3 regions of the Saccharopolyspora sp. NPDC049426 genome follow, and region 2 is predicted to be linked to each of the others. Evidence: riboswitches for the same ligand, from Rfam matches in the RefSeq annotation. Region 2 holds a riboswitch; each other region holds the start of a gene.
What was found. Region 2 has a riboswitch for S-adenosylmethionine ahead of AB0J78_RS14445 (methionine ABC transporter ATP-binding protein). Riboswitches for the same ligand answer to the same signal wherever they lie in the genome.
Positions count from the first base shown of each region.

Region 1 (10,223 bases), on a different contig from region 2:
ACCTCCGGGTGCCCCGCTGACGTGCCTGGTCGTGACGCTTATCTAGGCTTGTCAGCTATGTCTCGTCGCCGGATCGGGGTCATGGGTGGCACCTTCGATCCCATTCATCACGGACACCTCGTGGCCGCCAGCGAAGTGCAGGCGCAGTTCGGCCTCGAACAGGTGATCTTCGTGCCCACCGGGCAGCCGTGGCAGAAGAGCCACGAGGTCGTCTCGCCGGCCGAGGACCGCTACCTGATGACCGTGATCGCCACCGCCTCCAACCCGCGGTTCCTGGTGAGCCGGGTGGACGTCGACCGCAAGGGCCCGACCTACACCGCCGACACGCTCACCGACCTCCACGAGCAGTTCCCGGACGCTGATCTGTACTTCATCACCGGGGCCGACGCGCTGGAGCAGATCCTGTCCTGGCACCGGGTCGAGGAGATGTTCGAGCTCGCCCACTTCATCGGCGTGACCAGGCCCGGCTACTCGCTCAACAGCGCGCACCTGCCCGACGGGTCGGTGTCGCTGGTCGAGATCCCGGCGATGGCGATCTCCTCCACCGGCTGCCGCGACCGGGTCCGGGCGGGCCTGCCGGTCTGGTACCTCGTGCCCGACGGCATCGTGCAGTACATCACCAAGCGCGGCCTCTACCGCGAAACCCCAGCCGAGTGGGGTCCCTAGCAGGGGAACGCTCGGCGTTCGTCCGTTCGACGTGTCCCTCGGCGAGGGCGGAGCGGATCCGCGCCCGCGCCGAATCGCCACCACAGTGGGCTGACCCGACGGCGGCGGCAGATACCATTCAGCTGCCCGAGAATGCTTCTCTGGGGTGTTGTCGCTGGTCGTGGGGGCTTCGTGGTGCACTTCATCATCGAGCGCGGCCTCTGCCGCGAGGCTCCGGTGGGGTGGGGCCCGCAGGGGTGATTGAACCCGAGCGCACCGCTCGGGCATAAAGGACTTGTATGCGAAGGCCGGGCGGCTCCTGGTCGGGACTGGCGGCCTATCCTGCTACCCGGCGTGGGCACACCGAGCCCGGCCGAGAGGAGTGACGTGGCAGCCACCGAGAACGCCCGCGAGCTGGCCCTGATCGCCGCCCAAGCCGCGGCCGACAAGAAGGCCACCGACGTGGTCCTGCTGGATGTCTCCGAGCAGTTGGTCATCACCGACTGCTTCATGATCGCATCGGCCTCGAACGAGCGGCAGGTCGAATCGATCGTCGACTCGGTCGAGGAGAAGCTGCGAGCTGTGGGCATCAAGCCGGTCCGGCGCGAGGGAGCCCGCGAGGGCCGGTGGGTCCTGCTGGACTTCGTCGACGTCGTGGTGCACGTCCAGCACGCCGAGGAGCGCTCCTTCTACCAGCTGGAGAAGCTGTGGAAGGACTGCCCGCGCATCGAGTTCGTCGATCAGGGCGTCTCCTCCGAGGAAGACGAGTGAGCCTCGCCCGGCTCGTGCTGTGGAGGCACGGCGAGACCGACTACAACCTCGCCGGCCGCATCCAGGGTCACCTCGACAGCTCGTTGACCGCCAACGGCGTCGAGCAGGCCGAGCAGGCGGCTCCCTCCATCGCGGCCTTCGAACCGACGGTGGCCCTCAGCTCCGACCTGAACCGCGCGCGCACCACCGCCGCCGCCTACGCCAAGGTCAGCGGCGAGCCGGTGAAGCTGGACAAGCGGCTGCGGGAAACCCACGTCGGGGAGTGGCAGGGGCTCAGCGGAGCTGAGGTCGAGCACGGCTGGCCCGGTGCGCTGAACACCTGGCGGGCGAACCCGGACTGGGCGCCGCCCGGTGGGGAGTCCCGCATCGAGGTCGCCACCCGTGCCGTCGAGGTCGTCACCGAGCTCGACGACCAGTACGAGGGCACCGCTCTGCTGTGCGCGCACGGCGGACTGATCACCGCGCTCACCGCGAAGCTGCTGGCCCTGCCGGTGGAGCTGTGGCCGGGTCTGGGCGGGGTGCGCAACTGCCACTGGGTGGTCCTCAGCCGTCGCAGCCCCAGCGATCACCGTTGGCGCCTGATGGTCTACAACGCCGGGGCGCAAGCCCACGTGTGATCGCATCTGCCGTCTGACGTCGTAGGGTTGCGTCCGTGTCCATTGCCGTCGTCACCGATTCCACGGCGTACCTGCCGTCCGGATACGCCGCGCGGTACGGAGTTCGGGTCGTTCCGCTGCACGTCAGCGTGAACGGTGGCAAGCACGTCTACGAGACCGAGTTCTCGCCTCGCGACCTCGCCGAGGCGTTGGCGAACAAGCATCGGGTGACCACCGCGAGCGCCACCTCGGGAGAGCTGGCCCGCGCCTATCGGCAGGCGCTGTACGACGGCGCCGAGGGGGTCGTGGCGGTGCACCTGTCCCGGCAGCTGTCGGGAACGTGGGACGCCGCTCGGCTGGCCGCGCGCGAAACCGACCCGGACCGGGTCCGGGTGGTGGACTCGCGGTCGGCGGCGATGGGACTGGGGTTCTCCGTTCTCGGCGCCGCCGACGCCGCTCAGGCGGGCGCCGACCTGGACGAGGTGGAGCACACCGCTGCGGTGACGGCCGCGCGCACGACCACCGTGTTCTCCGTGCAGACGCTGGAGTACCTGCGACGCGGAGGACGCATCGGCACCGCGGCGGCGGTGCTGGGCACGGCGCTGTCGATCAAGCCTCTGCTGCATGTCGACGACGGGCGCATCGACGCGCTGGAGAAGGTGCGCACCACGACTCGCGCGATGGCGCGGCTTCGCGACCTCTCCCTGGACGCGGCCGGTTCCGGTTCGGCGGCGATCGCGGTGCACCACCTCGCCGCCGCCGAGCACGCCGAGGAGCTGGCGGCGCGATTCACCGCAGAGCTGGGGGAGTCGGCGGAATGCGTCGTCTCGGAGGTCGGCGCGGTCATCGGGGCGCACATCGGGCCGGGTTCTGTGGGTGTGGTGGTTCTCCCGAACGGGTGGCGTTTCGGCGCGTGAAAACCCTTCGGGGTGCGGATTCCACACCATCGAGCTGAATCTCGGCGATGTTCGGTCCACAGTGGTCGGATACGCGAAAAATAAAGGTGCGCAGTCGGTTTCGCGCGAGCTAACGTCGTCTGCATGTTCGACACCAAGCTCTTCCGCGCCACTGACGACGACTCCTACGAACAGCTCGGCACCCGGTCCCGGCTGCAGACGCTGCGCCGCGAGGCCGAGCACGACGAGCCGACGCGACGACTCCAGCCCCACTACTCGGTGAAACCGCCCGGCGGCGGCCGAAGTTCGCCGCTGTCGCGGTTCGCCGAGCGCTGGCTTCCCGAACCCCTGCTGAGGTCGAGAGTGGACCCCGGTCGCGCCGGCGTGCTCGCGCTGTCGTTGGTCGCTGCCCTCGTGCTGCTCGGCGTGCTCGTACTCGCCTGGTCCGGCCGCCCGACGGCCGAGTCAGCTCCGCCACCGCTTCCCGCACCGCCACCACCGGTGTCGACCAGCGCCGCCGCTCCCGCTGAGCTGGTGGTCAGCGTCGTCGGCCGAGTCCAGCGCCCCGGCCTGGTCACGGTCGACGCCGGCGCGCGGGTCGCCGATGCGGTGTCGGCTGCGGGCGGGCCGCTTCCCGACACCGACCTGACCGGACTCAACCTCGCTCGTCGTCTGGCCGACGGCGAGCAGCTCTACGTCGCCATCCCGGTGCCACCGGAGGCCCAGCCGGGGCAGCCCGGAGCCGGTGGTGGCGGTGACGGCGAGGTCAACCTCAACACCGCGACGAAGGAGCAGCTCGATGGACTACCAGGGGTCGGCGAGGTCACCGCCGAGCGAATCCTGCAGTGGCGCACCGAACACGGTCGCTTCGACTCGGTGGACCAGCTCCGGGAGGTCGGGGGGATCGGCGAGGCTCGGCTGTCCAAGCTGCGCGATCTGGTGCGGGTGTGATCCGGCGGCTGGACCTGCGGTTGGTCCCGGCGGCAGCGGCGGTCTGGGCGGTGACGCTGCTCGGTCTGCTGGCGGGCTGGGGGCCGGCCGCGGTGGCGGCGTTGGTGGCGGCTCTCCCGGTGTTCCTGATGATCGCACGGCGGACGGGGTCCAAGGCGGTGCTGGTGGTTCTGCTGCTCGCCGCGGTCTCGGCGACCGCCATCGCGGTCCGGGCTCACGACGTCGAAGAACATCCGCTCCGCCGCGCGGCGGGTTCCGGTGAGCAGGTGGCCTTGCGGGTGGAGCTGACGTCCGCGCCAACTCCGCTGCGAGGGGCCGCTTTCGGCGCCAGCCGGGCGCAGGACCGCTCGCTCGCCAGAGCGGAGCTGCTGACAGCCGAGATCGCCGGACGTCGTCATGCGGCAGGCGGTTCGGTGGTGCTGCTGGTCCCGACCGAGTCGTGGCGCGGACTGATCGCCGGGCAGCGGCTCACCGTCCGGGGCAAGGCGGCAGCGCCGCACGACGGACAGCTCGTCGTGGCGGTGGTTCCGGTCTACCGGGCGCCGGGCGAGGTCGCGGCGCCGCCGGAGTGGCAGCGCGTGGCCGCGGGCATGCGTGCGGGGCTGCGCGAGGTCGCCGGACGGCACTTGGGGCCGGACGCGGCCGGGCTGCTGCCCGGACTGGTCGTCGGCGACACCAGCGGCCTGGACCCGGAGGTGGAGCAGGAGTTCGAGACGGCGGGCCTGAGCCATCTCACGGCCGTCTCAGGGGCGAACCTGGCGATCGTGTGCGGCGCGGTCCTGGTGCTGCTGCGCCTGCTGGGCATGGGTCCGGTGGTCTGCGCTCTGGGCGCTGGTGCGGCGCTGGTCGGGTTCGTCGCTTTGACCGGGCCCGAACCGAGCGTGCTGCGCGCCGCGGTGATGGGAGCCATCACGCTGCTCGCGCTGGTGCTGGGCCGTCGCCGCTCGGCGCTGCCGGCGCTGGCGGCGAGCGTGATCGGGCTGCTGCTCCTGCTGCCGGAGCTGGCGGTCAGCGCGGGGTTCGCCTTGTCGGTCGCGGCCACGGCGGGTTTGGTGCTGCTGGCGCCGGTGTGGGCGGCGGCGTTGCGGACGCGGGGCGTCCCGGTCGGGCTGGCCGAGGCGATCGCGGTTCCGGTGGCCGCGCACGTGGTCACTGCGCCGCTGATCGCCGCGATCTCCGGAGGCGTGAGCCTGGTGGCGGTGCCGGCCAACCTGCTGGCGGCGCCGGTGATCGCCCCGGCGACGGTGTTCGGCGTGCTGGCCACCGTCCTCGCACCGGTGTCGACGTGGGCCGCGGCGGTCGGTGTCGTGCTGGCCGGGCCGGAGTTGGAATGGGTGCTGCTGGTCGCCGGTCGCGCCTCGGCGGTGCCGGGCGCGGTGTTCGACTGGCCGACGGGCACCGGCGGTGGACTGCTGCTGGCGGTTCTGCTGCTGGTGGGCTTGATCGCGTTGCGAGGGAGGAGGATTCGGCTGCTCGCGGTGGTCGCGGTGCTGCTCAGCGCGTTGGTCGTGCTGCCGGTGCGCACCATGCTGCCGGGCTGGCCCGCGCAGGGCTGGAGCGTGGTGGCCTGCGACGTGGGGCAGGGCGACGGACTGGTGCTGGCGACCGGGAGGCCGGAGGAGGCCGTCGTGGTCGACACCGGCCCGGATCCGCGCCGGGCGGCGAACTGCCTGCGGCGCCTGGGGATTCACCGGGTGTCGATGGCGGTGCTCACGCACCTGCACGCCGACCACGTCAGCGGGCTGCGCACGGTGCTGGGTGAGGCCTCGGTCGGCGCGGTGGCGATCGGGCCGTTGCGCGAACCGAAGTGGGCCTTCGACGACCTGGTGCGCGACACCCGCGCGCACCGCACGCCGATCGTCACCCTGCAGGCCGGGCAGCGGCTGGCGTGGCCGGGCCTCGTGCTCGACGTCCTCGCCCCCGATCCCGGCGTGACCCGCACGCAGTCCGCCGACGACGCCAACGATTCGTCGCTGGTGATCCGCGCGACCACGCCGGCGGGACGCGTGCTGCTCACCGGTGACGTGGAGCTGCCGGGGCAGGGACGTCTGGTGTCCTCCGGCGCGGACCTGCGAGCGGACGTGCTCAAGGTTCCGCACCACGGATCCCGCTACACGACACCGCGCTTGCTGCGCGCGGTGCGGCCGAGGCTCGCGCTGATCAGCGTCGGCGCGGGCAACGACTACGGGCACCCGAACCCGTTCGTGATCGACACGCTGGCCCGCGCGGGAACCCGGGTGTTGCGCACCGACCAGGAAGGAGATATCGCGGTCCTCCCCGGACCGCGGGGACCTCGCTTCGTCGCACGTGGAGACCCGCTGCGCGCCACCGACAACTGAGCGTCCGAAGTGGACAAAAAGGTGGGTGGTCGTCCCGCCGGGACAACCACCCACCTGTGAGAGAGGAGGATTCGCCTAAAACTGAATCAGAGGCCCAGAGCCTGGTTCACCGACTCGGTGTTCGGGGCGACGGTGGCCTTCGGGCCGAGCTGGCCCTCGACGGCGTCCAGGGTCTTGAGGCCGTCACCGGTGATCAGCAGGACCGTCTCGGCGTCCGGGTCGATCTTGCCGGCCTCGATGAGCTTCTTGGCGGTCGCCACGGTCACGCCACCGGCGGTCTCGGCGAAGATGCCCTCGGTGCGGGCCAGCAGGCGAATGCCGGCGCGGACCTCGTCGTCGGTGACGTCCTCGATGGCACCGCCGGTCTTGCGGACGATGTCGAGCACGTACGGACCGTCGGCGGGGGCGCCGATGGCCAGCGAGCGGGCGATGGTGTCCGGCTTGACCGGCTGCACCACGTCGTGGCCGTTGCGGAAGGCGGTGGAGACCGGGGAGCAGCCGGACGCCTGCGCGCCGAAGATCTTCACCGGGCTCTCGTCGACCAAGCCGACCTGGGCGAACTCGTTGAAGCCCTTGTAGACCTTGGTCAGCTGCGAGCCGGAGGCGATCGGCACCACGATCTGCTCGGGGATGCGCCAGCCCAGCTGCTCGGCGACCTCGAAGGCCAGGGTCTTGGAGCCCTCGGAGTAGTAGGGCCGGACGTTGACGTTGACGAACGCCCAGTCCTCGTGCTCCCCGGCGAGCTCGGTCGCGAGCCGGTTGACGTCGTCGTAGTTGCCGTCGACGGCCAGCAGCGAGCCGTCGTAGACCGCGCTCATCAGGATCTTGGCGCGTTCGAGGGTCTTGGGCACCAGCACGACCGAGTCCCAGCCGGCGCGGGCAGCGGCGGCGGCCACGGCGTTGGCGAGGTTGCCGGTGGACGGGCAGGCCAGCACCTTGAACCCGAACTCGCGGGCGGCGGCCAGTGCGACGGCGACGACGCGGTCCTTGAAGGAGTGCGTGGGGTTGCCGGTGTCGTCCTTGATCCAGATCTTCTTCACGCCGAGGGCCTTGGCGAGGTTGTCCGCCTGGATCAAGCGGGTACAGCCGGGCTCGGTGTTCGGGATCTGGTCGACGTTGCCCGGGACCGGCAGGAACTGCTTGTAGCGCCAGATCGAACGCGGACCGGCCTCGATCTCCTCGCGGCGGATCTTGCCGAAGTCGTAGGCGACCTCAAGGGGCGAGAAGTCTTCGAGGGAGACGAACTCGGGGGCCAGCGGCTGCCGGTGTCCCTCTTCCTTGGACACCAGTTCGACGGCGTTGCCGAGATCGAACTTCTTGCCGGCGGTCGTGTTGGCGGGGGCAGCAGCAGTCATCGCGCGAGGTCCTCTCCTCATCTGTCCCGCGGACGGGTCGGAATTGGCACCTGTTCCGTCCGTGACCTCGCGCGGGCTTTTGCACGATGCATCGGACGAACGGTTGCCGGGGCTTCAACGGGCCGTTCCCTCTGCCCCTCTGGATGAGCTATTCGGTTGTGAGGGCAACGTTAGTTGAACCAATGCATCTCTGGCCAGTGCGCATCCAGATGGCGAGACTGTCGCGGGCCCGTGGGACCATTCCTCCATGAGCTCACCGACCGTTGTCGCGGACCCGCTGCACCTGGTTCTCGGAGACGAAGAGCTGCTGGTGGAGCGCGCGATGTGGGCTGCGGTCGGGGCAGCTCGCGCGGCCGATCCGGAGGCCGATTTCAGCCGGGTGAAGGTGAGTGAGCTCACCCCTCCGGAGCTGGCCGAAATGCTGAGTCCTTCGCTGTTCGCAGAGGCTCGCGTGCTCGCGATCGAATCGGCGCAGGACGCCGGGAAGGAGATCGCCGAAGCCTTGCTGGTGCACGCCAAGCAACCGGCCGAGGGCGTGACCCTGATCGTCCTGCACAACGGTGGCGGGCGGGCCAAGCACGCCAAGGAACTGCCCAACGCGCTGAAGAAGGTCGGCGCCCGGGTCACCGAGTGCAAGAAGCTCACCAAGCCCGCCGACCGCGAGGCCTTCGTCCGCGACGAGATCCGCCGCGCGGGCGGCAAGTCCGACTCCGGCGGGGTCAGCGCGCTGATCGAGGCGGTCGGCTCGGACCTGCGAGAACTGTCGGCCGCGGCCTCGCAGCTGGTGGCCGACACGGGCGGCAAGATCGACGCGGACGCGGTCGGCCGCTACTACAGGGGCCGCGCCGAGGTGACGGGGTTCGCGGTCGCGGAGAAGGCCGTGGTCGGTGACCGGGCGGGAGCGTTGGAGGCGCTGCGCTGGGCGATCCAGCTCGGCGTGCCGCACGTGCTCATCGCCGACGCCCTCGCGGACTCGGTCCGCACCATCGGCCGCGTCGCGGCGGCGGGAGGGCGCAACGATCCCTACCGCCTGGCAGGCGATCTCGGCATGCCCGCCTGGAAGGTCAAGAAGGCCCAGTCGCAGTCGCGCGGCTGGACGCCGACGAGCCTGGCCGCGGCGCTGCAGGTCGTCGCCGAGGTCAACGCGGGTGTGAAGGGCATGGCCGCCGACGCCGACTACGCCCTGGAGAAGACGGTTCTGCGCCTGGTCTCGCTGCGCAACCAGCGCAACTGATCACGCCACGCCGAGCAGCACCACTCCGGCGAGCACCACGACCGCACCGGTCATCCGCCGCACCGGTTGCGCCTCGCCGAGCAGCCGCCAAGCCAGCAGCCCGGCGATGACGATGCTCAGCTCCCGCGCCGGGGCCACCAGGCTCACCGGCGCCATCTGCATCGCGAACAGCACCAGGATGTAGGCCAGGGGAGACAGCAGCCCGACGGCGAGGATCTCCCGCCGGTGTTCGGTCCATGTCCGGACGAGCGCATCGCGCCGCCGTGCGGCGTAGGGCGCGAGCATGGCGCTGCGGGAGAGGTTGTTGGCCCAGTCGAACAGCAGCGGTGACAGCGCCAGCCCGGTCACGGCGTGCGCGTCCCACACCGTGTAGGTCGCGATCAGCGCTCCGGTGAGCAGTCCGAACCCGACTCCGGCGAGGTTCGCCCCGGCGCGCGGCACCCCGTCGGACAGACCGATCACGAAGACTCCGGCGACCACCAGAAGACCGCCGCACACCCCGAGCCAGCCAGGCCGCTCGTGCAGCACCAGCACCGCCACCAGCATCGACAGCATCGGCCCGGTGCCCCTGGCCAGCGGGTACACCACGGACATGTCGCCGACGGCATAGCCGTGCTGCAGCAGCAGGAAGTAACCGAGGTGGATGACGGCGCTGACCAGCACGCCCACCAGCCACGCGCCCAGCGGGGGAGCACCGGTCACCAGCAGCGCGCCCGCGGCCACCGGCAGGTACAGCACCGCCGAGCAGGTCGCGGTCAGCCACACGAAACCCGCCCCGGACGAGCCTGCGCGCTTGGCGAAGAAGTTCCAACCGGCGTGCGCGAAAGCGGCCAGGACGACGAGAACGACTGCGGCAGCCCCCATGAGTCCGGGGAGCTTAGTTCCGATCAGCTGCTGAGCGCGATCTTCCAGCCGAGGCTGACCACGAGCCCGACCACGACCGTCAGGAACACCCGCCGCACGAACGCCGATCCGCGACCGGCGGCCACCGTCGCGCCCAGCACGCTGCCCGCGATGTTGCTGGCGGCCATCACCAGCCCCAGACCCCACAGGACCTTTCCGGCCGGGATGAAGAAGAACAGCGCGCCCAGGTTGGTGGCCACGTTGACGACCTTCGCGGTCGCCGATGCGGTGACGAAGGCGAAGCCGACCAGGCTGACCAGCCAGAAGACGAGGAACGAGCCGGTTCCGGGCCCGGCGATGCCGTCCCAGAACCCGATCACCGCTCCGCCGAGCAGCATCAGCACCAGCTGGAGCCGACGCGCGAACCGGGGAGCGTCGACCGAGCCGAGATCGGGCTTGCGCCACGTGTAGATGCCGACCACGACCAGCGCGACCAGCACCACGACGTTGAGGACCGAGGAGGGCAGCGCATCGGCCAGTGCCGCTCCGCCCAGCGATCCGACCAGCGCCACCAGGGCCATCGGCAGCGCGGC
Region 1 is NZ_JBFAPZ010000011.1:309,391-319,613, reverse strand. It holds gene nadD (nicotinate-nucleotide adenylyltransferase) at 58-666, shown strand; gene rsfS (ribosome silencing factor) at 1,033-1,416, shown strand; gene AB0J78_RS24560 (histidine phosphatase family protein) at 1,413-2,033, shown strand; gene AB0J78_RS24555 (DegV family protein) at 2,069-2,929, shown strand; gene AB0J78_RS24550 (ComEA family DNA-binding protein) at 3,053-3,859, shown strand; gene AB0J78_RS24545 (DNA internalization-related competence protein ComEC/Rec2) at 3,856-6,198, shown strand; gene thrC (threonine synthase) at 6,285-7,553, opposite strand; SAM riboswitch class I at 7,568-7,703, opposite strand; gene holA (DNA polymerase III subunit delta) at 7,801-8,787, shown strand; gene AB0J78_RS24530 (EamA family transporter) at 8,788-9,651, opposite strand; gene AB0J78_RS24525 (TSUP family transporter) at 9,675-10,223, opposite strand, start outside.
Region 1: another riboswitch for S-adenosylmethionine. It lies ahead of thrC (threonine synthase); the one in region 2 lies ahead of AB0J78_RS14445 (methionine ABC transporter ATP-binding protein).

Region 2 (10,223 bases):
CCGTCGCAGATCAGCAGCACACCGGCCAGCGCGCCCAGCAGCGTCGAGCGGGTCATCCGACGGGCGATGCGCACGATCAGCAGCACCATCAGGGTGCCGAACAGGGCGGCCATGATCCGCCAGCCCCACGGCGTGTAGCCCAGCAGCCACTCGCCGATCGCGATCATCTGCTTGCCGACCGGCGGGTGCGCCACCAGCTCGTAGCCGGGGTTGTCCTCGTAGCCGCCGTTGCGCAGCATCTGCCACGCCTGCGGGACGTAGTGCTTCTCGTCGAAGACCGGAGTGCCCTCGTCGGTGGCCCGGCCCAGGTCCCAGAAGCGGACCAGACCGGCGACCAGGGTGATCACCAGGGTCACCACCCAGGCGCGCCTGCGGTCGGTGGGCATCGAGGAGTCCAGCAGTGGCAGCGGGTCGGTCTCCCCCGGTCGGCGAGCCGCCGGTGCGCGGCCTACCTGGACGAGTTCGTCGGCACCGCCGAACCTGCGGACTGGGACGCTCACACCGTCGATCGTAAGGGTCAGGCACGCCTCGACCGGGGGACGCCCCGCTAGGAGCCGTCGAGCAATCGCCTCGCTCGGAAGCCGGGCCCCGCGCTCGGAGCAACGGCCACGCCGCATCCTCGTCCGGGGTCCGGCGGCCTACGCTGTGCGGTCATGGACTCCGGCACCCTGCTGCTCGCCGCCACCCCGCTCGGTGATGCCCGCGACGCGTCCGCGCGGCTGATCGAGGCGCTCGGCACCGCCGAGGTGGTCGCCGCCGAGGACACCCGCCGGGTGCGCAACCTCGCCAGCGCGCTGGGCGTCACCCCGGCGGGCAAGGTCGTCAGCTACTACGAGGCCGTGGAGTCCGCGCGCGCTCCGATGCTGCTCGACGCGCTGCGCGAGGGCAGGACCGTGCTGCTGGTGACCGATGCGGGCATGCCGAGCGTGTCCGACCCCGGCTACCGGCTGGTCTCGGCGTGCGTGACCGCGGGACTGCCGGTGACGTGCCTGCCCGGCCCGTCGGCGGTGACCACCGCGCTCGCGGTGTCCGGCCTGCCCTCGGACCGCTTCTGCTTCGAGGGGTTCCCGCCGCGCAAGACGGGGGACCGGCGCAAGTTCTTCGGCCGCCTGGTCGCCGAGGAGCGCACCAGCGTCTTCTTCGAGGCCCCGCACCGGCTCGCCGACACCCTCGCCGACGCCGTCTCGGTGCTCGGCGAGCAGCGGCCGGCCGCGGTGTGCCGCGAGCTCACCAAGACCTACGAGGAGATCAAGCGCGGCAACCTCGGTGACCTGGCCGAATGGGCCGCGGAGGGCGTTCGGGGCGAGATCACGGTGGTCCTCGCCGGTGCCGAGCGAGCGGCGCCGTCCGACCCGGCGGAGCTCGTGGGGCAGGTCGAGGAGCGCGCTGCGGACGGCATCCGCTTGAAGGACGCGGTCGCCGAGGTCGCCGAGCTCGCGGGAGTCCGCAAGAAGGAGCTCTACGACGCGGTCCTCGCCTCCCGGAAGTGACCTGACCTCACATGCTCGAGGAGTGGGGCGCGGAGTCCGCGGAGCCGCTCGGGTTCCCCCTACCCGCACCGCCACGCAGGACGAGCAGGCGATTACGCTGGCGGGCATGAGCGCCTCTGTGTTGACCGCTGTGGCCTGGCCGTATGCCAACGGTCCGCGACACATCGGTCATGTTTCCGGCTTCGGTGTGCCTTCGGACGTCTTCTCCCGGTACCAGCGAATGGCCGGCAACCAGGTGCTCATGGTCTCCGGAACGGACGAGCACGGGACCCCGATCTCCGTCCAGGCGGAGAACGAGGGCCTGACCACGCGGCAGCTCGCCGACAAGTACAACCGGGTGATCACCGAGGACCTGCAGGGCCTCGGCCTGTCCTACGACCTGTTCACCCGCACCACCACCGGCAACCACTACAAGGTGGTGCAGGACCTCTTCCTCGCGCTGCACCGCAACGGCTACGTGCTGCCCAAGACCACGACCGGCGCGATCAGCCCGTCCACCGGCCGCACGCTGCCCGACCGCTACATCGAGGGCACCTGCCCGATCTGCGGTTACGACGGCGCGCGCGGCGACCAGTGCGACAACTGCGGCAACCAGCTCGACCCGGCCGAGCTGAAGAACCCGGTCTCCCGGATCAACGGCGAGAAGCCGGAGTTCGTCGAGACCGAGCACCTGTTCCTGGACCTGCCGTCGTTCACCGAGTCGCTGGGCAAGTGGCTGTCCACCCGGGACGGCTGGCGGCCGAACGTGCTCAAGTTCGCGCAGAACCTGGTCGAGGACATGCGTCCGCGCGCGATCAGCCGCGACCTCGACTGGGGCGTGCCGATCCCGCTGGACGGCTGGCGCGACCAGCCGATGAAGCGCTTCTACGTGTGGTTCGACGCCGTCATCGGCTACCTGTCGGCCAGCGTCGAGTGGGCCCGCCGCACCGGCGACCCCGACGCCTGGAAGAAGTGGTGGACCGACCCGGCGGCCCAGGGCTACTACTTCATGGGCAAGGACAACATCACCTTCCACGCCCAGATCTGGCCGACCCTGCTGATGGGGCACAACGGCCAGGGCGACAAGGGCGGCACGACCGGCCCGTTCGGCGAGCTGAACCTGCCAGGGGAGGTCGTCTCCAGCGAGTTCCTCACCATGAGCGGCTCGAAGTTCTCCACCTCGCGCGGCACCGTGATCTACGTGCGCGACTTCCTGCGCGAGTTCGGCCCGGACACCCTGCGCTACTTCATCTCGGTGGCCGGCCCCGAGAACCAGGACACCGACTTCACCTGGGACGAGTTCGTCCGCCGCACCAACTTCGAGCTGGCCAACGAGTGGGGCAACCTGGTCAACAGGTCCATCTCGATGGCGGCGAAGAACAACGGCGCGGTCCCCGCGCCGACCGCTCCCGCTCCCGCGGACGAGGAGCTCAAGGCGCAGGCCCGCGCGGCGTTCGACACCGTCGGCGCGCACCTGCGCAGCTCGCGGTTCAAGCTCGCGTCGCAGGAGGCGATGCGGGTGGTCTCGGCGGCCAACAAGTACCTGTCCGACCAGGAGCCGTGGAAGCTCAAGGAGGACCCGGACCGCCGCGACGCCGTGCTGCACACGGCGCTGCAGGTCGTCTCCGACGCCAACACGCTGCTCACGCCGTTCCTGCCGCACTCCGCGCAGAAGGTGCACGAGCTGCTGGGCGGCACCGGGGTCTGGGCGGCACAGCCGGAGATCCGCGAGGTCGACGACCTCGACGAGCCGTCGGCGTCCTACCCGGTGCTGATGGGTGAGTACGCGGCCGAGCAGGCCAAGTGGGAGTCCACCGACATCGAGGTGGGACGTCCGCTGGACAAGCCGAAGCCGCTGTTCGCCAAGCTCGACGCCGAACTCGGCGAGACCGGCCCGGAATGGGCCCCGATCCAGCAGTCCTGATGGGCAAGAAGGACAAGAGGCAGGAACTGCCGCCGGTGCCCGAGGCGCTGGCGGCAGCTGCCGTCGACGCTCACACCCACCTCGACGCCTGCGGCGCCAAGACCGCCGAGGACGTCCGCGAGATGCTCGACCGCGCGCAGAGCGCCGGTGTCGGCCGCGTCGTGACCGTCGCCGACGACATCGACTCCGCGCGCTGGGCCGTCGAGGCCGCCACCTGGGACGACCGGGTCTTCGCCGCCGTGGCGCTGCACCCGACCCGCACCAAGGACTTCGGCGACGACGACCGCGCCACGCTGGAGGAGCTGGCCGCGCACCCGCGCGTGGTCGCCATCGGCGAGACCGGGCTCGACTACTACTGGGACTACTCGCCGCCGGAACCGCAGCAGGAGGCGTTCCGCTGGCACATCGACCTCGCGAAGCGGACCGGCAAACCGCTGATGATCCACGACCGCGAGGCGCACGACGACATCCTGCGCATCCTCGACGAGGAGGGAGCCCCGGAGAAGGTGGTCTTCCACTGCTTCTCCGGCGACGCCGAGTTCGCGAAGTCCTGCGTGGACGAGGGTTACGTGCTCTCGTTCGCCGGCACGGCGACCTTCCGCAACGCGAAAGGCCTTCGGGCGGCGGCGGAAACGGTCCCGCTGGAGCAGATGCTGGTGGAGACCGACGCGCCGTTCCTGACCCCGCACCCGTTCCGGGGACGGCCGAATCAGCCTTACTGCGTCAATTACACCCTTCGTGACCTCGCCGAACTCCGTGGCGTGAACGCTGATGAGCTCGCGGTAGCCACCACGGCCACGGCTGAGCGAGTGTTCGGGCTCGAACAGGGGTAATCACAGCCCTGTAGTTCCCTACGCTGCGGTTTCTGGTAGGAGGTCTCCTCCTGCGCCCGCTTGCGGTCCGCCCGCCGACTCCTACCGTCCACAGTGGAAGCCGGAACGGGGGGACACCCCGAACTCCGCGGGGAAATCGCTCGCGGAGGTCCTCCCACACCGGAACCATCGGTTGTGAGGATGTGCAGTGAAGTTGCATAGATTCACGAAGTGGACCGTGGCGGCGGCAGTCGCCATCAGCGGTAGCGCCCTGGTCGCGGTGGCCCCGAACGCCGCGGCAGCCCCGAATGACGATCGAGCTGTGGTGTGGGACCGGCTCGCGAGGTGCGAGTCCGGCGGCAACTGGACCGCCAACACCGGAAACGGCTACTACGGCGGCCTGCAGTTCAGCCGCAGCACATGGGCGGCTCACGGCGGTGAGCGGTTCAACCGCTACCCGCATCGCGCGTCGCGCGAGCAGCAGATCCAGATCGCGCAGAACGTGCACGACGCCCGCGGCGGTTACGGCGCCTGGCCGGCGTGCTCGCGGAAGCTGGGACTGCCGCGGTGACGTGAAGTCGCCGCAACAACGCGAAAGATCGTCGCGGGGGAAACTCGTTTCCCTCGTGCGTGGGGAGGGGAGGTCCGGCCCGAGCGCGCTCAGCGCTCGGGCCGGACCGTTGTCCGGGGTCGTTTCCGCAGGCCCGCACCCCCGTTGATCATGGGTTACAGCGCCTGTCGGGCCCGTGTTATATGTCACGCAAGCGGCTCGGGTGGCTGCTAACGAATCCTGCAGGTGCCCCCCGAATGGACTAATTTTTACCGATCTTGACTACACATCGTGTTGGGTTGCGTGGCAAACAAGCGTAATCGGACTCACATGTCCGAATCGGGTCCTTGGCGCCCCCGCATGATCACGGTAGAGTCTCGGCCCCGTAACCGATGACAACCAGTCATGGGGAACGCCCGTTAGTCTCGCCGGTGTACGTCGGGGAAGTCTGCGGTGAGCGCAAGGAGCTCGCGGCTGGCTAGGCGGCAATTGGCTTGCGGGAGTCGGATACAGACACGAAGCACGAAGGTTGTGCGCACGCGAGGAACGAGAGGGGTTGCGCGAGAAACATGAACTCGCCCAACGCTTCTCACGTTCAGTTCTTCGCGGTCGCGACTTTGCGCCTTCGGGAGGTAACGACCCTGTGAACGGACGTGGCGAGCCCAGCCATGCCGGTTTCGCGACCCCGCGGAACAACGGCTACTGGGCCGATTCCTTTGACGCGGCGACTGACTGGTTCACCCCGGTCCAGCCGACCGAGCAGCACACCGCGGTAGGCCTGCTCGACCGCCCGGACCCCCAGTGGTCCGACGAGCACCCGAGCTTCCCGCCAGGTGCTTTCGAGATCACCCCGCAGGACGTCTACGACGTGCTCGGCCCCGACGCCGAGGACGTGCTCGCGACCGCCGAGATCGACGTCGACGAGGTCATCCGGCTGATCAACGCCGAGACGACCGTCCTGCCCCCGATGGACTTCCTCGAGGCGATGCCCGAGGGCGAGGCGGGCGCTCTCCCGCCGCAGCAGGTCACCGAGGCGCTGACCGTCTGGAAGCGCCGCTTCCTCAAGGGCGCGGTCGCCGGCGTGCTGCTGAGCCTGACCGGCACCGGTGGCGCCGCCGCCGCGATGGACAAGTCGGTCACCGTCGAGGTGGACGGGCAGACGCGCACCGTCAACACCTACGACGACACCGTGGGCGAGGTCCTGGAGGACCAGGGCATCCGCGTCGGCGCGCATGACGCGCTGAGCCCCTCCCCGCAGGCCGAGGTCGGCCACGGCGAGACCATCACCCTCGACCGCGGTCGCATGCTCAAGCTCAACGTCGACGGCGAGGTCCGCGAGGAGTGGGTCCGCTCGGTGACCGTCGAGCAGGCCCTGCGCCAGCTCGGCGTCAACGCCGACGGCGCCGTCCTCAACGCGGACCGCAGCATGCCGGTGCCCGAGCAGGGCATGGAGCTGTCGGTCCGCACGCAGAAGGACATCACGCTCATCGACGGCAGTGGTGCGCCGCAGCAGCTGACCACCACCGCCGCCAACATCGACGAGCTCGTCAAGGAGCGGAAGCTCAAGCTCGGTCCGGACGACAAGGTCACCCCGGGTGCCGACGCCAAGCTGGTCACCGGCGCCGAGGTGCGCATCGACCGGCTGCAGAGCTCCGTGATCAGCGTGACCGTGCCGGTTCCGCCGCCGGTCCGCGAGATCGTCGACAACTCGATGTTCAAGGGCGAGGAGCGGGTCGAGTCTCCCGGCGAGGCCGGCGAGAAGATCCAGTTCACCCGCATCTCCACGCGCAACGGCGAGGAGTCGGATCGCGAGGTCGTCGACGAGAAGGTCACCAAGGCGCCGGTCGAGAAGGTCGTCCGCGTCGGTGGCAAGCCCGCGCCGAACAGCGATGTCTGGGACAAGCTCGTCCAGTGCGAGGCGACCGGCAACTGGGCCATGAACAGCGGCAACGGTTACTACGGTGGCCTGCAGTTCGACAAGTCCACCTGGGACGCCTACGGCGGCGACCAGTACGCCCCGTACCCGCACCAGGCCAGCCGCGAGCAGCAGATCGCGGTCGCCGAGAAGGTCCGCGACGCCCGCGGAGGCAGCTACGGCGCATGGCCGTCCTGCTCGTCCAAGCTCGGCCTGGACTGATCTCGAAATTCCACGCGGAGGGCGCCACCGTTGCATTCCGGTGGCGCCCTTCTCGCGTTGTTCGCCCTGGTGAGACGCGGGGAGAGCGGCGCAGGTAGGTTCTTGCACCGTGGACGACCAGCAGGCGACGCTGCTCGGCCCGGCCGACGTGCGTCGGCTGGCCGCCGAGCTGGACATCAAGCCGACCAAGAAGCTCGGCCAGAACTTCGTGCACGACCCCAACACGGTGCGCCGGATCGTCTCGGTCGCCGAGGTCGGCGCCGATGACGTCGTGCTGGAGGTCGGTCCCGGGCTCGGTTCGCTGACGTTGGCGATCATGCCGGTGGCCGGAGAGGTCGTCGCCGTGGAGATCGACCCGGTGCTGGCCGCCAGGCTGCCGCGGACCGCGCAGGAGTTCGCCCCCGGCCTCGCCGACCGGCTGACCGTGCTGCCCGCCGACGCCCTGCGGGTGCGCGCGGAGGACTTCGCGAAGCCGCCGACCGCGCTGGTCGCCAACCTGCCCTACAACGTCGCCGTGCCTGTGGTCCTGCACCTGCTGGCCGAGCTCCCGACGTTGCGCAAGGGCTTGGTCATGGTGCAGTCCGAGGTCGCCGAGCGGATGGCCGCCGAACCCGGCAGCCGCACCTACGGGGTGCCGAGCGCGAAGGCGGCGTGGTTCGCCGACGTCCGCCGCGCGGGTCCGGTGCCGCGCAAGGTGTTCTGGCCGGTGCCCAACGTGGATTCCGGGCTCGTGGCCTTCCACCGCGTTGATCCGCCGTCGAACGCGGCGCGCGAGGACGTCTTCCGCGTCATCGACGCGGCGTTCGCGCAGCGGCGCAAGGTCTTGCGGGGCGCGCTGGCCGGTTGGGCCGGCTCGGCGGCTCGGGCGGAGGAGCTGCTGCGCGTGGCGGGTGTCGATCCGACGACGCGCGGAGAGCAGCTGGGGATCGCCGATTTCGCCCGGATCGCGGAGGCCGCGTCATCCGGGTCGAGCAGCTGAACCACTCGTCCGGGGGCTTGCGGCCACGCGCTGCGACATCACTGAGGGTGACCAAAACACCACCCGCTGCGGAAAAATTCCCGCTCCACCCGGTATGTGATCTGGCAAACGATTTCGGTCAGTCACCGATATCAGCTTGCGTCGGGCACTGTCGATGGGGTCTACTATTCGGGAAATCCATCCCGAGCGGCTGAGAGACCTGGCTTGTTGACGCCGCAGCAACCACCCCTCGCGGGCAGGTGCTAACGCCAGGACCGATGGAGTAGCTGTGGATTCCAACGCGCGGTTAGCGAACCTGTCTGCCAGCGGCAACGCCCGGTTCGAGGTACCCCACATCAGGGAACTGCTCACGCAGCGACGGTTCATCGACCACGGAAGGCGCACGACCTGCGCCTGTCGTCGCGAGATGTGACCTGGCCCTTCCCTCTCTTCCTTTTCCCTTAGAAGTTCCCCATGGCTGCTGCCCGAACGCGGGCGCGGCCATCGCGAGCTGATGTGGAGCAGATCGTGATCTCAGTCGAGAACCTGACCAAGTCGTTCCAGCACAACGGCAGCGCCGTCCGCGCCCTCGACGGCGTGTCGATGGAGGTCAACGCGGGTTCGGTGTGCGGCGTGGTCGGACCGAGCGGAGCGGGGAAGTCGACGCTGGCCCGGTGCATCGCGCTGCTGGAGAAGCCCGACGGTGGTGCCATCCGTGTCGACGGCACCGACCTGGTGTCGCTGGACGGCAAGGCGCTGCGCGCCGCCCGCAGGCAGATCGGCGTTGTGCCGCAGGGCGATTCGCTGCTGCGCCAGCGCACCGCCGCGGGCAACGTCGCGCTGCCGCTGGAGGCCGCAGGCATCGGCGGCCCGCAGCGGCGCAACCGCGTCGGTGAACTCCTCGACCTCGTCGGCCTGACCGACAAGGCGGCGGCCTACCCGGACCAGCTCTCCGGTGGTCAGCGCCAGCGCATCGCGGTCGCCCGCGCGCTGGCGGCCAAGCCCTCGGTGCTGCTGGCCGACGAGCCGACCTCCGCGCTGGACCCGTCCACCACCGACTCGGTGCTGACCGTGCTCGACCGCGCGCGTGCCGAGCTCGGCGTCACCGTCCTGGTGGTCACCCACGACATGGCGGTGGTGCGCAAGATCGCCGACGACGTCGCGGTGCTGGAAGACGGCCAGGTCGTCGAGCACGGCAAGGTCCTGGACCTCGTCGCCGAGCCCGGCAGCAAGGTCAGCGGCACCCTGCTGCCCCAAACCGACCAGGCCGAGTCGTTGCGCCCGACTTCGGGTCGCCACGACGTGGTCGCCGAGGTCGTGCTGGTCGGCTTCGCCGCTGTGGGAGCGCTGCTCCCCGAGGCCTCCAACCGGTTCGCCGTCGACCTGGCGATCCTGGGCGGTGGCCTGACCCGCCTCGGCGACACCCCGGTCGCCAAGTTCAAGATCGGCCTGACCGGTGAGCGTTCCGAGGCGGCGCTGAAGTGGATGATCGAGCGGGACGCGCACGTCCGGCGCGCCCCGGTGAGCGTTGACGGAGTTGCTGCTGCGTGACTGATGTGACCCCCTGGTCGGAGGTCGGCGAACTACTGGGCGAGGCAACGCTTCAAACGCTTTACATGGTGCTGGTGGCGACCGTGCTGGCCGTGGTCGGCGGGTTGCCGCTGGGTGTGCTGCTGCACCTGACCTCTCCGGTCGGGTTGAACCCGAAACCGGTGCTGAACAAGGTGCTCGGCGTGATCGTGGACGTGGTGCGCTCGGTGCCCTTCGTGGTGCTGCTGGTGGTGCTGGCGTCGTTCACCCGGCTGCTGATCGGGACCTCGATCGGCAGCAGCGCGGTGATCGTGCCGCTGACCATCGGTGCGATCCCGTTCTTCGCGCGGCTGACGCAGAACGCGTTGCGCGAGGTCGGTTTCACCGTGGTGGAAGCCGCGATCACGACCGGTTCCAGCAGGCTGCGGATCGTGTGCACGGTGCTGCTCGGGGAAGCCCGAGCAGCGCTGGTCGGAGCCGTCGGCGTCACCGCGGTGGCGCTGATCGGCTACGCCGCGATGGCCGGTGCCATCAGCGGCGGTGGCCTGGGCGCGACCGCGATCCAGGACGGCTTCCAGGGCTACGACGACCGGATCCTCTACGGATCCGTCGTGGTGCTGGGGGTGCTGGCCTTCGCGATGCAGCTGATCACCGATCGCACCGCCAAGCTCGTCGATCGCCGGCGCACCGCCGCCGGCTGAATCCTCCCTCCCGCGGAGAAAACCCATCGCGCATCCGTCCCAAAAGGACGGTGCGTTGACCCTGCCTGCCTGAAAACGGGCTGTTCGAAAGGACGCACGACATGCGTTTGCGCTTCGCCGCACTGCTCGCCTCGGCCGGGGT
Region 2 is NZ_JBFAPZ010000006.1:60,991-71,213, forward strand. It holds gene AB0J78_RS14410 (phospholipid carrier-dependent glycosyltransferase) at 1-386, opposite strand, end outside; gene rsmI (16S rRNA (cytidine(1402)-2'-O)-methyltransferase) at 654-1,490, shown strand; gene metG (methionine--tRNA ligase) at 1,597-3,393, shown strand; gene AB0J78_RS14425 (TatD family hydrolase) at 3,393-4,226, shown strand; partial or broken gene AB0J78_RS14430 (transglycosylase family protein) at 4,531-4,776, shown strand; gene AB0J78_RS14435 (transglycosylase family protein) at 5,399-6,892, shown strand; gene rsmA (16S rRNA (adenine(1518)-N(6)/adenine(1519)-N(6))-dimethyltransferase RsmA) at 7,002-7,871, shown strand; SAM riboswitch class I at 8,046-8,135, shown strand; gene AB0J78_RS14445 (methionine ABC transporter ATP-binding protein) at 8,379-9,401, shown strand; gene AB0J78_RS14450 (methionine ABC transporter permease) at 9,398-10,081, shown strand; gene AB0J78_RS14455 (MetQ/NlpA family ABC transporter substrate-binding protein) at 10,183-10,223, shown strand, end outside.

Region 3 (10,223 bases), on a different contig from region 2:
CCGGTGAAAACAACTGGCGAGATCCCGGTACTCTGTGAAGACCAGGCGTTGATCCGGCCATCACCGGGGAGCCTCCGGAAGAACGGGCGCCCGCGGGCGCCTCAGTAGAACCGGACGGGTCCGGCCCGTCACAGCCGGCAATCGAGTGGCCGTCGGCGTTCGCGCCGTCGGCAAGCGGGGTGGTACCGCGGTGCCCGGTGAGTCCGGGACGTCGTCCCCGTCCTCCAGGGCGGCAACGACACATTGCGAGGAGCAGCTCCGCGATGGCATACCCCAAGGTTTCCTTCGGCGCGTCCGACGAGCGCGGCGTGGCGGCCCAGCCCGCGTTCCCGGCGATCGAACGCCAGGTGCTGGACTTCTGGGCCGACGACAAGACCTTCCGCGCCTCCATCGACGCGCGCGAGGCGGGCCACAACGGCTCCAACGAGTACGTCTTCTACGACGGCCCGCCGTTCGCCAACGGCCTGCCGCACTACGGCCACCTGCTCACCGGCTACGTCAAGGACGCGGTTCCGCGCTACCAGACGATGCGCGGCAGGCGGGTCGAGCGCCGGTTCGGCTGGGACACCCACGGCCTGCCCGCCGAGGTCGAGGCGGAGAAGCAGCTCGGCATCACCTCGAAGGCCGAGATCGACAACATGGGCATCGCCGCGTTCAACGAGGCGTGCAAGACCTCGGTGCTGCGCTACACCGCGGACTGGGAGGACTACGTCACCCGCCAGGCGCGCTGGGTGGACTTCGAGAACGACTACAAGACGCTCGACCTGGACTACATGGAAAGCGTCATGTGGGCGTTCAAGACCCTGTGGGACAAGGGTCTGGTCTACGAGGGGTACCGGGTTCTCTGGTACTGCTGGCGCTGCGAGACGCCGCTGTCCAACACCGAGACCCGCATGGACGACGGCTACCGGCCGCGCCAGGACCCCGCGGTGACGGTGGGCCTGCGCCTGACCGCGCCGGGAAAGGACCTCGACGGCGCGCTCGCGCTGGTGTGGACGACGACGCCGTGGACCCTGCCGTCCAACCTGGCCGCCGCCGTGCACCCCGACGTGGACTACGCGCTGGTCGCACCCGCCGAGAGCACCGAGCGCTACCTGCTCGCCGAAGCCCGCCTGCCGGCCTACGCCCGCGAGCTCGGCGAGGACGTCGCCGACCGAGTGGTGGCCCGGTACAAGGGTTCCGACCTGCTGGGCACCCGCTACGAGCCGCCGTTCGACTTCTTCGCCGGCCGGGAGAACGCCCACCAGGTGCTGGCCGCCGACTACGTCACCACCGACGACGGCACCGGGATCGTGCACATCGCACCGGCTTTCGGTGAGGACGACAAGCTCGTCACCGACGCCGCCGACATCGTGCCGGTGGTGCCGGTCGACTCGCACGGCAAGTTCACCGCCGAGGTGCCGCCGTACGAGGGCGTGCAGGTCTTCGACGCCAACAAGCACATCGCCCGCGACCTCAAGGAACGCGGACTGCTGCTGCGCCACGAGACCTACGATCACCAGTACCCGCACTGCTGGCGCTGCGACAACGCGCTGATCCAGCGGGCGGTGTCGTCCTGGTTCGTGGCGGTGAGCCAGTTCAAGGACCGGATGGTCGAGCTCAACAAGCAGATCAACTGGGTTCCCTCGCACATCCGCGACGGCCAGTTCGGCAAGTGGCTGGAGAACGCCCGCGACTGGAACATCTCCCGCAACCGGTACTGGGGTTCACCGATCCCGGTGTGGGTCTCCGACGACCCCGAGCACCCGCGCACCGACGTCTACGGTTCGCTGGACGAGCTCGAACGCGACTTCGGGGTGCGTCCGGCGAACCTGCACCGCCCGGAGATCGACGAGCTGACCCGGCCCAACCCGGACGACCCGACCGGCAAGTCGACGATGCGCCGGGTGCCGGAGGTGCTGGACTGCTGGTTCGAGTCGGGCTCGATGCCGTTCGCGCAGGTCCACTACCCGATGGAGAACGCCGAGTGGTTCGAGCACCACTTCCCGGGTGACTTCATCGTCGAGTACCACGGGCAGACCCGCGGCTGGTTCTACACGCTGCACGTGCTGGCCACGGCTCTGTTCGACCGGCCGGCGTTCAGCAACGTGGTGGCGCACGGCATCGTGCTGGGCCACGACGGGCTGAAGATGTCGAAGTCCAAGAAGAACTACCCGGACGTCAACGAGGTCTTCGACCGCGACGGTTCCGACGCGATGCGCTGGTTCCTGATGTCGAGCCCGATCCTGCGCGGCGGCGACCTGGTCGTCACCGAGCGCGGCATCCGGGACGCGGTGCGCCAGGCGGTGCTGCCGCTGTGGAACTCCTGGTACTTCCTCGCGCTCTACGCCAACGCCGAGGGCGTCAGCGGGGAGTTCCGCACCAACAGCCAGCACGTGCTCGACCGCTACGTGCTGGCCAAGACCCACGAGCTGGTCGGCGACGTGCAGTCCTCGATGGACTCGCTGGACCTGGCGACCGCGACCGCGAACGTGCGGGAGTTCCTGGAGGTGCTGACCAACTGGTACGTGCGCCGCTCCCGGGACCGGTTCTGGGCGGGCGACAAGGACGCGATCGACACGCTGCACACCGTGCTGGAGGTGACCTGCCGTGTGGTGGCCCCGCTGCTGCCGCTGACCGCCGAAGCGGTGTGGCGCGGGCTCACCGGTGGCCGCTCGGTGCACCTGACCGACTGGCCGCTCGTCGACGAGCTGCCCGCCGATGCCGCGCTGGTGTCGGCGATGGACCAGGTGCGGCAGGTGTGCTCCTCGGCGCTGGCGCTGCGCAAGTCCAACAAGCTGCGGGTCCGGCTGCCGCTGGCCAAGCTGGTGGTGGCCACGCCGGAGGCCGAGGCGCTGCGCCCGTTCGCCGACCTGATCAGCGACGAGGTCAACGTCAAGGGCCTGGAGCTGAGCACCGACGTGGCCGCGCACGGTCACTTCGAGATCGCGGTCAACGCCCGCGCGGCCGGTCCGCGCCTGGGCAAGGACGTGCAGACCGTGATCAAGGCCGTCAAGGCCGGTGATTGGCAGCACCGCGGGTCCGCTGTGGTCGCCGCGGGCATCGAGCTGCAGGAGGGCGAGTTCACCGAGCGGCTGGTCTCGACCGACTCCGGTGCCGCGGCGGCGCTGCCGGGCGGTGACGGGCTGGTCGTGCTCGACACCGACGTCACGCCGGAGCTGGCGGCCGAGGGCCTGGCCCGCGACGTCGTCCGGGTGATCCAGAACGCCCGCAAGGACGCCGGTTTCGAGGTCTCGGACCGCATCACGGTCGTCGTCGAGGCCCCGGCCGAGGTGGTCGAGGCGGTCGAGGCTCACCGCGAGTTCATCGCGGGCGAGACCTTGGCCGACGCGGTCAACCCCGGTGACGCGGCCGACGCCGCCACCGGCACCGTCGGCGACGGTGTGGAGGTCAAGGTCGCGGTCTCCCGCGTCTGACCCCGCTTTCGCGCATCGAGGCCCCGGGAGTCCGCTCCCGGGGCCTCGTTCGCACACCGTGCCCACCAAGTGGGACGGCGTTGTCGTCGAGCGCGGCGAGGGCTAGCCTTCGCCGCGAAGGTCATGAGTGCCAGCGTCAAGCCCCGGCTTGCTGGCCGGCAACCCTCCTACCGCGGTGGGGTGCCCCGGGTGAAGACCTGGCCGGTCGCGCAGTGCGGCTCGGCAAGCGCGGGCCCGCCGAGGGCCCTCGAGGCCCCGGGAGGGTCGCGATGTCTTCAGCCGTCATCGATGTTCCGAGCCAGTCCGTCGCCGTCCCCGGCGTTGTCGGAGCCGGACTGCGGGTTCCCCTGGTCACCGGCGGAACCGCGAACTACGCCAACCTCGACCACGCCGCCAGCGCCCCCTGCTTGTCGGCCGTGCGCGACGCCGTGGACGAACTGCTGCCGTACTACGCCAGCGTGCACCGGGGCGCCGGGTTCGCTTCGCAGGTGTGCACCCGGGTCTACGAGGGCGCGCGCCAGGTGCTGCTGGACTTCGTCGGGGCCCGCCAGGGCGACGAGGTCGTGTTCACCCGCAACACCACCGACGCGCTGAACCTGCTGGCCTCCGCCGTGCCGCGCGGCACCTCGGTGGTCGTGTTCGACACCGTGCACCACGCCGCGCTGCTGCCCTGGCGCAACGTCCGCCGCATCCCCGCCCCCGAGACGCCCGCCGACGCGGTCGCTGCCCTGGACGCGGCGCTGGCCGAGTGCCCGGAGGGGCCGCGGCTGGCCGTGCTGACCGGGGCGTGCAACGTCACCGGCGAGCTGTGGCCGGTCGCCGAGCTCGCCCGCGTGGCCCGCCGCAGGGGAGCCCGGACCGTGCTGGACGCCGCGCAGCTCGCGCCGCACCGCCCGATCCGCCTCGTCGAGCTCGACGTCGACTACGCCGCCCTGTCCGGCCACAAGCTCTATGCCCCCTTCGGCGCCGGAGCCCTGATCGGCCGCGCCGACTGGCTCAACGCCGCAGAACCCCACCTCGCCGGGGGCGGCGCGACCCGCGCGGTCAACGAGCGCGCGGTCAGCTGGACCACCGGACCCGAGCGGCACGAGGCCGGCTCGCCCAACACCGTCGGCGTGCACGCCCTGGCCACCGCCTGCCGCACCTTCGCCACCCGCTGGGAGGGCGTCGTCGAGCACGAGTCGTCGCTGCTCGGGCGCCTGCGCGCGGGGCTGGCCGAGATCCCCGGGCTGCGCGAGCTGAGCCTGTTCGGCACCGGGCACGACCGGGTCGGCGTCGTCAGCTTCACCATCGACGGGCAGGACCCGGGACTGATCGCCGCCGCGCTGTCGGCCGAGCACGCCATCGGAGTACGCGACGGACTGTTCTGCGCTCACCTCGGCACCAAGAACCTGCTGGCCCGAGCGGGCTCGGACGCGGAGCGGGCGCTGCGCGCCAGCATCGGCCTCGGCACCACGGCCGAGCACGTCGACCGCCTCGTCGAGGCCCTGAAATCCCTGGTCAGCGACGGTCCTGCAGCGATCTACCGGCAGGTGGACGGCCGCTGGGAGCCCACCGAGGACCACCGCCCCCTCCCGCCGTTCCTGCCCTGAACGAGGGTGCGGGATTCGAATTTCGCGCGAAATTCGAGTTCGAACTTCGGGAGTCGAACTTCGCGCGAAATTCGACCGGTGGTCCTGGTGCACCGGTGGTCGTCCGGGTCGGGGACAATGACGGTGTGAGCACCGAGCACCCACCTCCTGAGCAGGCGGCCTCCGCGTCGGAGTCCGCCGAGTCGAACCCGGCCTCCGGCGCCCGCAAGGGCGGGTCGGGGAAGCTGCTGGCGCTGCTGTTCGGAGTGGCGGCGGTGGGGCTGGCCCTGGACGTGGTGACCAAGATCGCCGTGGTCGCGAACCTGGAGGGCAACCCGCCGGTGAAGGTGCTCGGCGGCCTGTTCTACCTCGACGTGCTGCGCAACCCCGGTGCCGCGTTCTCGATGGCCACCGGCCTGACCTGGCTGCTCGCCCTGCTCGCCATCGCCGTGGTCGGCGTGATCGTGTGGCTGGCGCCGAAGCTGCGCTCGCCGGGCTGGGCCGTGGGCCTCGGCCTGGTGCTCGGCGGTGCCTGCGGCAACCTCGGCGACCGGCTGTTCCGGGCGCCCGGCCCGCTGCAGGGGCACGTGGTGGACTTCCTGTCCTTCCTGGCGCCCGGCGGCCAGGTGTTCCCGGTGTTCAACGTCGCCGACAGCTGCATCACCTGCGGCGGCATCCTCGTTGTGCTGCTGTCCCTGCTGGGCCGCGACTTCGACGGGACGGTCCACCGCAAGCAGAAGGCCGGCAAGTCGTGAGCGAACTCCGAAACCTCCCCGTGCCGGAGGGCTTGGAAGGCATGCGGATCGACGCGGGCCTGTCCAAGCTGCTCGGCCTGTCCCGCAACGCCGTGGCCGGACTCGCCGAGGCCGGTGACGTGCTGGTCGACGGCAGCCCGGCGGGCAAGTCCGACCGGCTGATGGCCGGTTCCTGGCTGGAGATCACCCTGCCTGCCGCCGAGCAGCCGCTGCAGGTGGTGGCCGTGCCGGTCGAGGGCATGAAGATCCTGCACCAGGACGACGACATCGTCGTGATCGACAAGCCGATCGGCGTCGCCGTGCACCCCAGCCCCGGCTGGGAGGGCCCGACCGTCGTCGGCGGCCTGGCCGCGGCGGGCGTGCAGATCGCCACCTCGGGCGCCGCCGAGCGCCAGGGGGTGGTGCACCGCCTCGACGCGGGAACGACCGGCGTGATGGTGGTGGCCAAGAGCGAGCACGCCTACACGGTGCTCAAGCGCGCGTTCAAGGAGCGCACCGTCGAGAAGCGCTACCACGCGGTCGTGCAGGGCCTGCCCGACCCGAGCCGGGGCACCATCGACGCCCCGATCGACCGGCACCCCCGGCACGACTACAAGTTCGCGGTGGTCACCGGTGGCAAGCCGAGCATCACCCACTACCAGACGGTGGAGGCGTTCCGCGCCGCCTCGCTGATCGACGTCAAGCTGGAAACCGGCCGCACCCACCAGATCCGGGTGCACTTCTCGGCGATCAAGCACCCCTGCGTCGGCGACCTCACCTACGGCGCCGACCCGGTGCTGGCCCGGCGCCTGGCCATGACCAGGCAGTGGCTGCACGCGCGGAGCCTGTCCTTCGAGCACCCGTCGGGAGGCTGGGTGCAGTTCGAGAGCGAGTACCCGGAAGACTTGCAGAAAGCGCTGGACGAGTTGCGCGATCAGGACGGCTAGGAATTGGTCGTTCCGCTGACGAAGCCGCTGGAGAACCCGCGGCGGTGCCGGCCGAGACCCGCACCTGAAACAGCGGTTCCTCCGCGAGAGCAGCTCGTGGACCAGGTAACGTGGTGATCGGATCGTGCGACGAAGGGGGTCCGATGGCTCAGGAATTTCAGGGATCGGACACACCGACCCCGCCACGCGGCATGCCGGTGATCGACCCGCAGGCCGATCTGGACACCCCGCCGGAGGGGTTGAACAGCCTCGGCGAGGTGATCAGCGCCCAGGACGTCGGCCCGGCCACGCCGTCGGTGATCGGCGAGCCGGAGCCCGAGCTCCCCAAGAACGACGCCGGCGACTGGCCGACGCTGCAGTACCGCAGCAAGCAGCGTCCCGAGAAGTCCAGGCGCAACCCGCTGGACTTCTTCCGCCGCGACTCCTGATTCGCACTCGCTCCGCTGGGCGGTGCGAAGGCGAGAGCGCAGCGGTTCTCGCCTGAAGCAGCGGCTGCGCCGCGCTCCTCGCACGGCCCCTAGAGGTCGGTGATGTCCCAGAGCAGCGTGCGCTGCTGGTCGCCCGGTTGCGGGGTCCAGCGGACCGCCGAGAGCTCGGTGGACTCCGGGAGCACGTAAACCGTGTGGCCACCGGCTGTTTCGCCGGGCTGCACGCCCATCCGGTGCGGTGGGCGGGACGACATCGACACCGGGGCCTTGGCCACCGGAGAGCCGTCCTCGGTGACCAGTTCCAGGTACATGTCGGGCAGCGACGCGAACGGGACCTGGCCCTTGTTGGTCATCTCGGTGTGCACCACGACGGAGCGCTCACCGGGCTGGAGCTCGTACCCGGCCGCGGTGAACAGGAAGTCCGCCGGGTCGACGACCTCGATGAGCTGGATGCTTATCTGCTCGCCGGACACGCCCTGGACGTCCAGCTTGGTGCCGACCTTGCCGGTCGGGGCGGGTGCCGGAGCGGCCGGCTGATCACCGCGAGCCCACGCGGCCGAGCCGGGAGGCCCCCACGTGCTCATCGGCGGCGTCGGCGCGACCGGCTGCTGCGGGTGGGGCATCTGATGTGGACCGGAGACCTGGTGCTGCCCGGAGACCTGGTAGGGCCCGGAGACCGGGTACGGACCGGACACCTGGTGCGGGCCCGAGACCTGGTACGGGCCGGACATCGGGTGCGGGCCGGTGTACTGACCGGGCGCCACCGGGTGCGGACCGCTGGCCGCGTTCTGCGCAGCCCACTGCTGAGCTGCGGCGACGGCGTTGCGGATGCCCTGCTGATCGCATTCGACCCCGACGATCAGGGGCAGCCCGGTGGTCGACAGCGCGGCGAGTCGCGCCGCGACGTCGCGCACGTCCATGCCGAGCCGCCCGGCGATGTCCGGGACCGCCGCTCGGCCCATCTCTGCCACGACGCTCAGCAGGCGCACATCCACGGGATCAGGGCCAGTCACGTCGTCCCACGCTACCCGCTCGGGCTGACGCGTGGTGGTGAGGCACGAGTTCCGCGACACCGACGCCGACCTGCGCATGATCTGCGACACGCCGGGCGCGTGGAACTCCGCGCAACGCCACGGCGAATCGCCGGTGACGTCGGTGCCCGGAGATAGGCTGGCAGCTCTCGAACACCGCCGCGAAGGAGGACTTCTCCGTGTCTGTCGACCCCTTCGTTCACCTGCACGTGCACACCGAGTACTCCATGCTCGACGGTGCGGCGAAGGTGGGTGCGCTGTTCGCGGAGGCGGAGCGGCTCGGGATGCCGGCGGTCGCGATGACCGACCACGGCAACATGTTCGGGGCGGACGAGTTCTACCAGCAGGCGCGCAGGACCGGCATCAAGCCGATCATCGGCATCGAGGCGTACTTGGCGCCGCACAACCGCTTCCACAAGAAGCCGGTGTTCTGGGGCGAGGCCAAGCAGCGCGGCACCGACGAGTTCGGCGAGGGCGGTGACGTCTCGGGCGCGGGCGCCTACACGCACATGACGATGTTCGCCCGCAACGCCACCGGCCTGCGCAACCTGTTCACGCTGTCCAGCCGCGCGAGCTTCGAGGGCATGTACCGCAAGCCGCGCATGGACCGGGAGCTGATCAGCGAGCACTCCGAGGGGATCATCGCGACCACCGGGTGCCCGTCCGGCGAGGTGCAGACGCGGTTGCGCCTGCGGCAGTACGACCAGGCGTTGCAGGCCGCGGCCGACTACCGGGACATCTTCGGCAAGGACCACTTCTTCCTGGAGCTGATGGACCACGGGCTGCCGATCGAGCGGTCCGTGCGCGAGGGGCTCCTGAAGATCGCCCAGGAGCTCGATCTCAAGCCGCTGGCCACCAACGACAGCCACTACGTGACCGTCGACCAGGCCGATTCGCACGGTGCGCTGCTGTGCGTGCAGTCGGGCAAGACGCTGTCCGACGACAGCCGGTTCAAGTTCGACGGCGACGGCTACTACCTCAAGTCCGCCGAGGAGATGCGCGCGTACTGGGACGCCGAGGTCCCGGGCGCGGCGGACAACACGCTGCTGGTCGCCGAGATGGTGGAGTCCTACGAGGACGTCTGGTCCTTCCAGGACCGGATGCCGCGCGTCACCGACGGCAGCGGCAAGTCCGAGCGGGAGCTGCTGGAGGCCGAGGTCGAGCAGTACCTGCCGACGCGCTACCCGGACGGCGCGAGCCAGGAGTGCCTGGACCGGATCAAGACCGAGCTCGACGTCCTCGACACCAAGGGCTACTGCGCGTACTTCCTGGTGGTCGGTGACCTGACCCGGTGGGCGAAGTCGCAGGGCATCCACGTCGGACCGGGACGTGGTTCGGCAGCGGGATCGCTGCTGGCCTACATCCTGCACATCACCAACCTGGACCCGCTGGAGCACGGCCTGATCTTCGAGCGGTTCCTGAACCCGGAGCGCGACTCCCCGCCCGACATCGACCTCGACTTCGACGACCGCCGTCGCGACGAGGTGCTGCAGTACGCGATCAACAAGTACGGCCGGGACAAGGTCGCCCAGGTCATCACCTTCGGCAAGATCAAGACGAAGGCGGCGATCAAGGACGCCGCCCGCGTCCACCACGGACAGCCGGGCTTCGCGATCGCCGACAAGATCTCCAAGGCGCTGCCGCCGCCGATCGCGGCCAAGGACATCCCGCTGTCGGGCATCGTCGACCCGCAGCACGAGCGCTACACCGAGGCCGCCGAGGTCCGCGCGCTGATCGAGACCGACCCGTCGGTGTCGCAGATCTTCGACACCGCGCGCGGGCTGGAGGGCCTGATCCGCAACGCCGGTGTGCACGCCTGCGCGGTGATCCTGTCCTCGCAGTCGCTGATGGGCACGGTGCCGCTGTGGGCGCGCGACGACGGTTCGATCATCACCGGCTGGGACTACCCGTCGTGCGAGGCCATCGGCCTGCTGAAGATGGACTTCCTGGGTCTGTCCAACCTCACCATCCTCGGCGACGCGCTGGAGATGGTGAAGGAGAACCACGACCTGGAGATCGACCTCTCCAAGCTCGGGCTCGACGACGCCAAGACCTACGAGCTGCTGGCGCGCGGTGAGAGCCTGGGCGTGTTCCAG
Region 3 is NZ_JBFAPZ010000005.1:317,242-327,464, forward strand. It holds gene AB0J78_RS13260 (hypothetical protein) at 1-7, shown strand, start outside; gene ileS (isoleucine--tRNA ligase) at 264-3,416, shown strand; SAM riboswitch class IV at 3,536-3,651, shown strand; gene AB0J78_RS13270 (aminotransferase class V-fold PLP-dependent enzyme) at 3,686-5,008, shown strand; gene lspA (signal peptidase II) at 5,233-5,742, shown strand; gene AB0J78_RS13280 (RluA family pseudouridine synthase) at 5,784-6,668, shown strand; gene AB0J78_RS13285 (hypothetical protein) at 6,812-7,096, shown strand; gene AB0J78_RS13290 (AsnC family protein) at 7,186-8,109, opposite strand; gene dnaE (DNA polymerase III subunit alpha) at 8,307-10,223, shown strand, end outside.
Region 3: another riboswitch for S-adenosylmethionine. It lies ahead of AB0J78_RS13270 (aminotransferase class V-fold PLP-dependent enzyme); the one in region 2 lies ahead of AB0J78_RS14445 (methionine ABC transporter ATP-binding protein).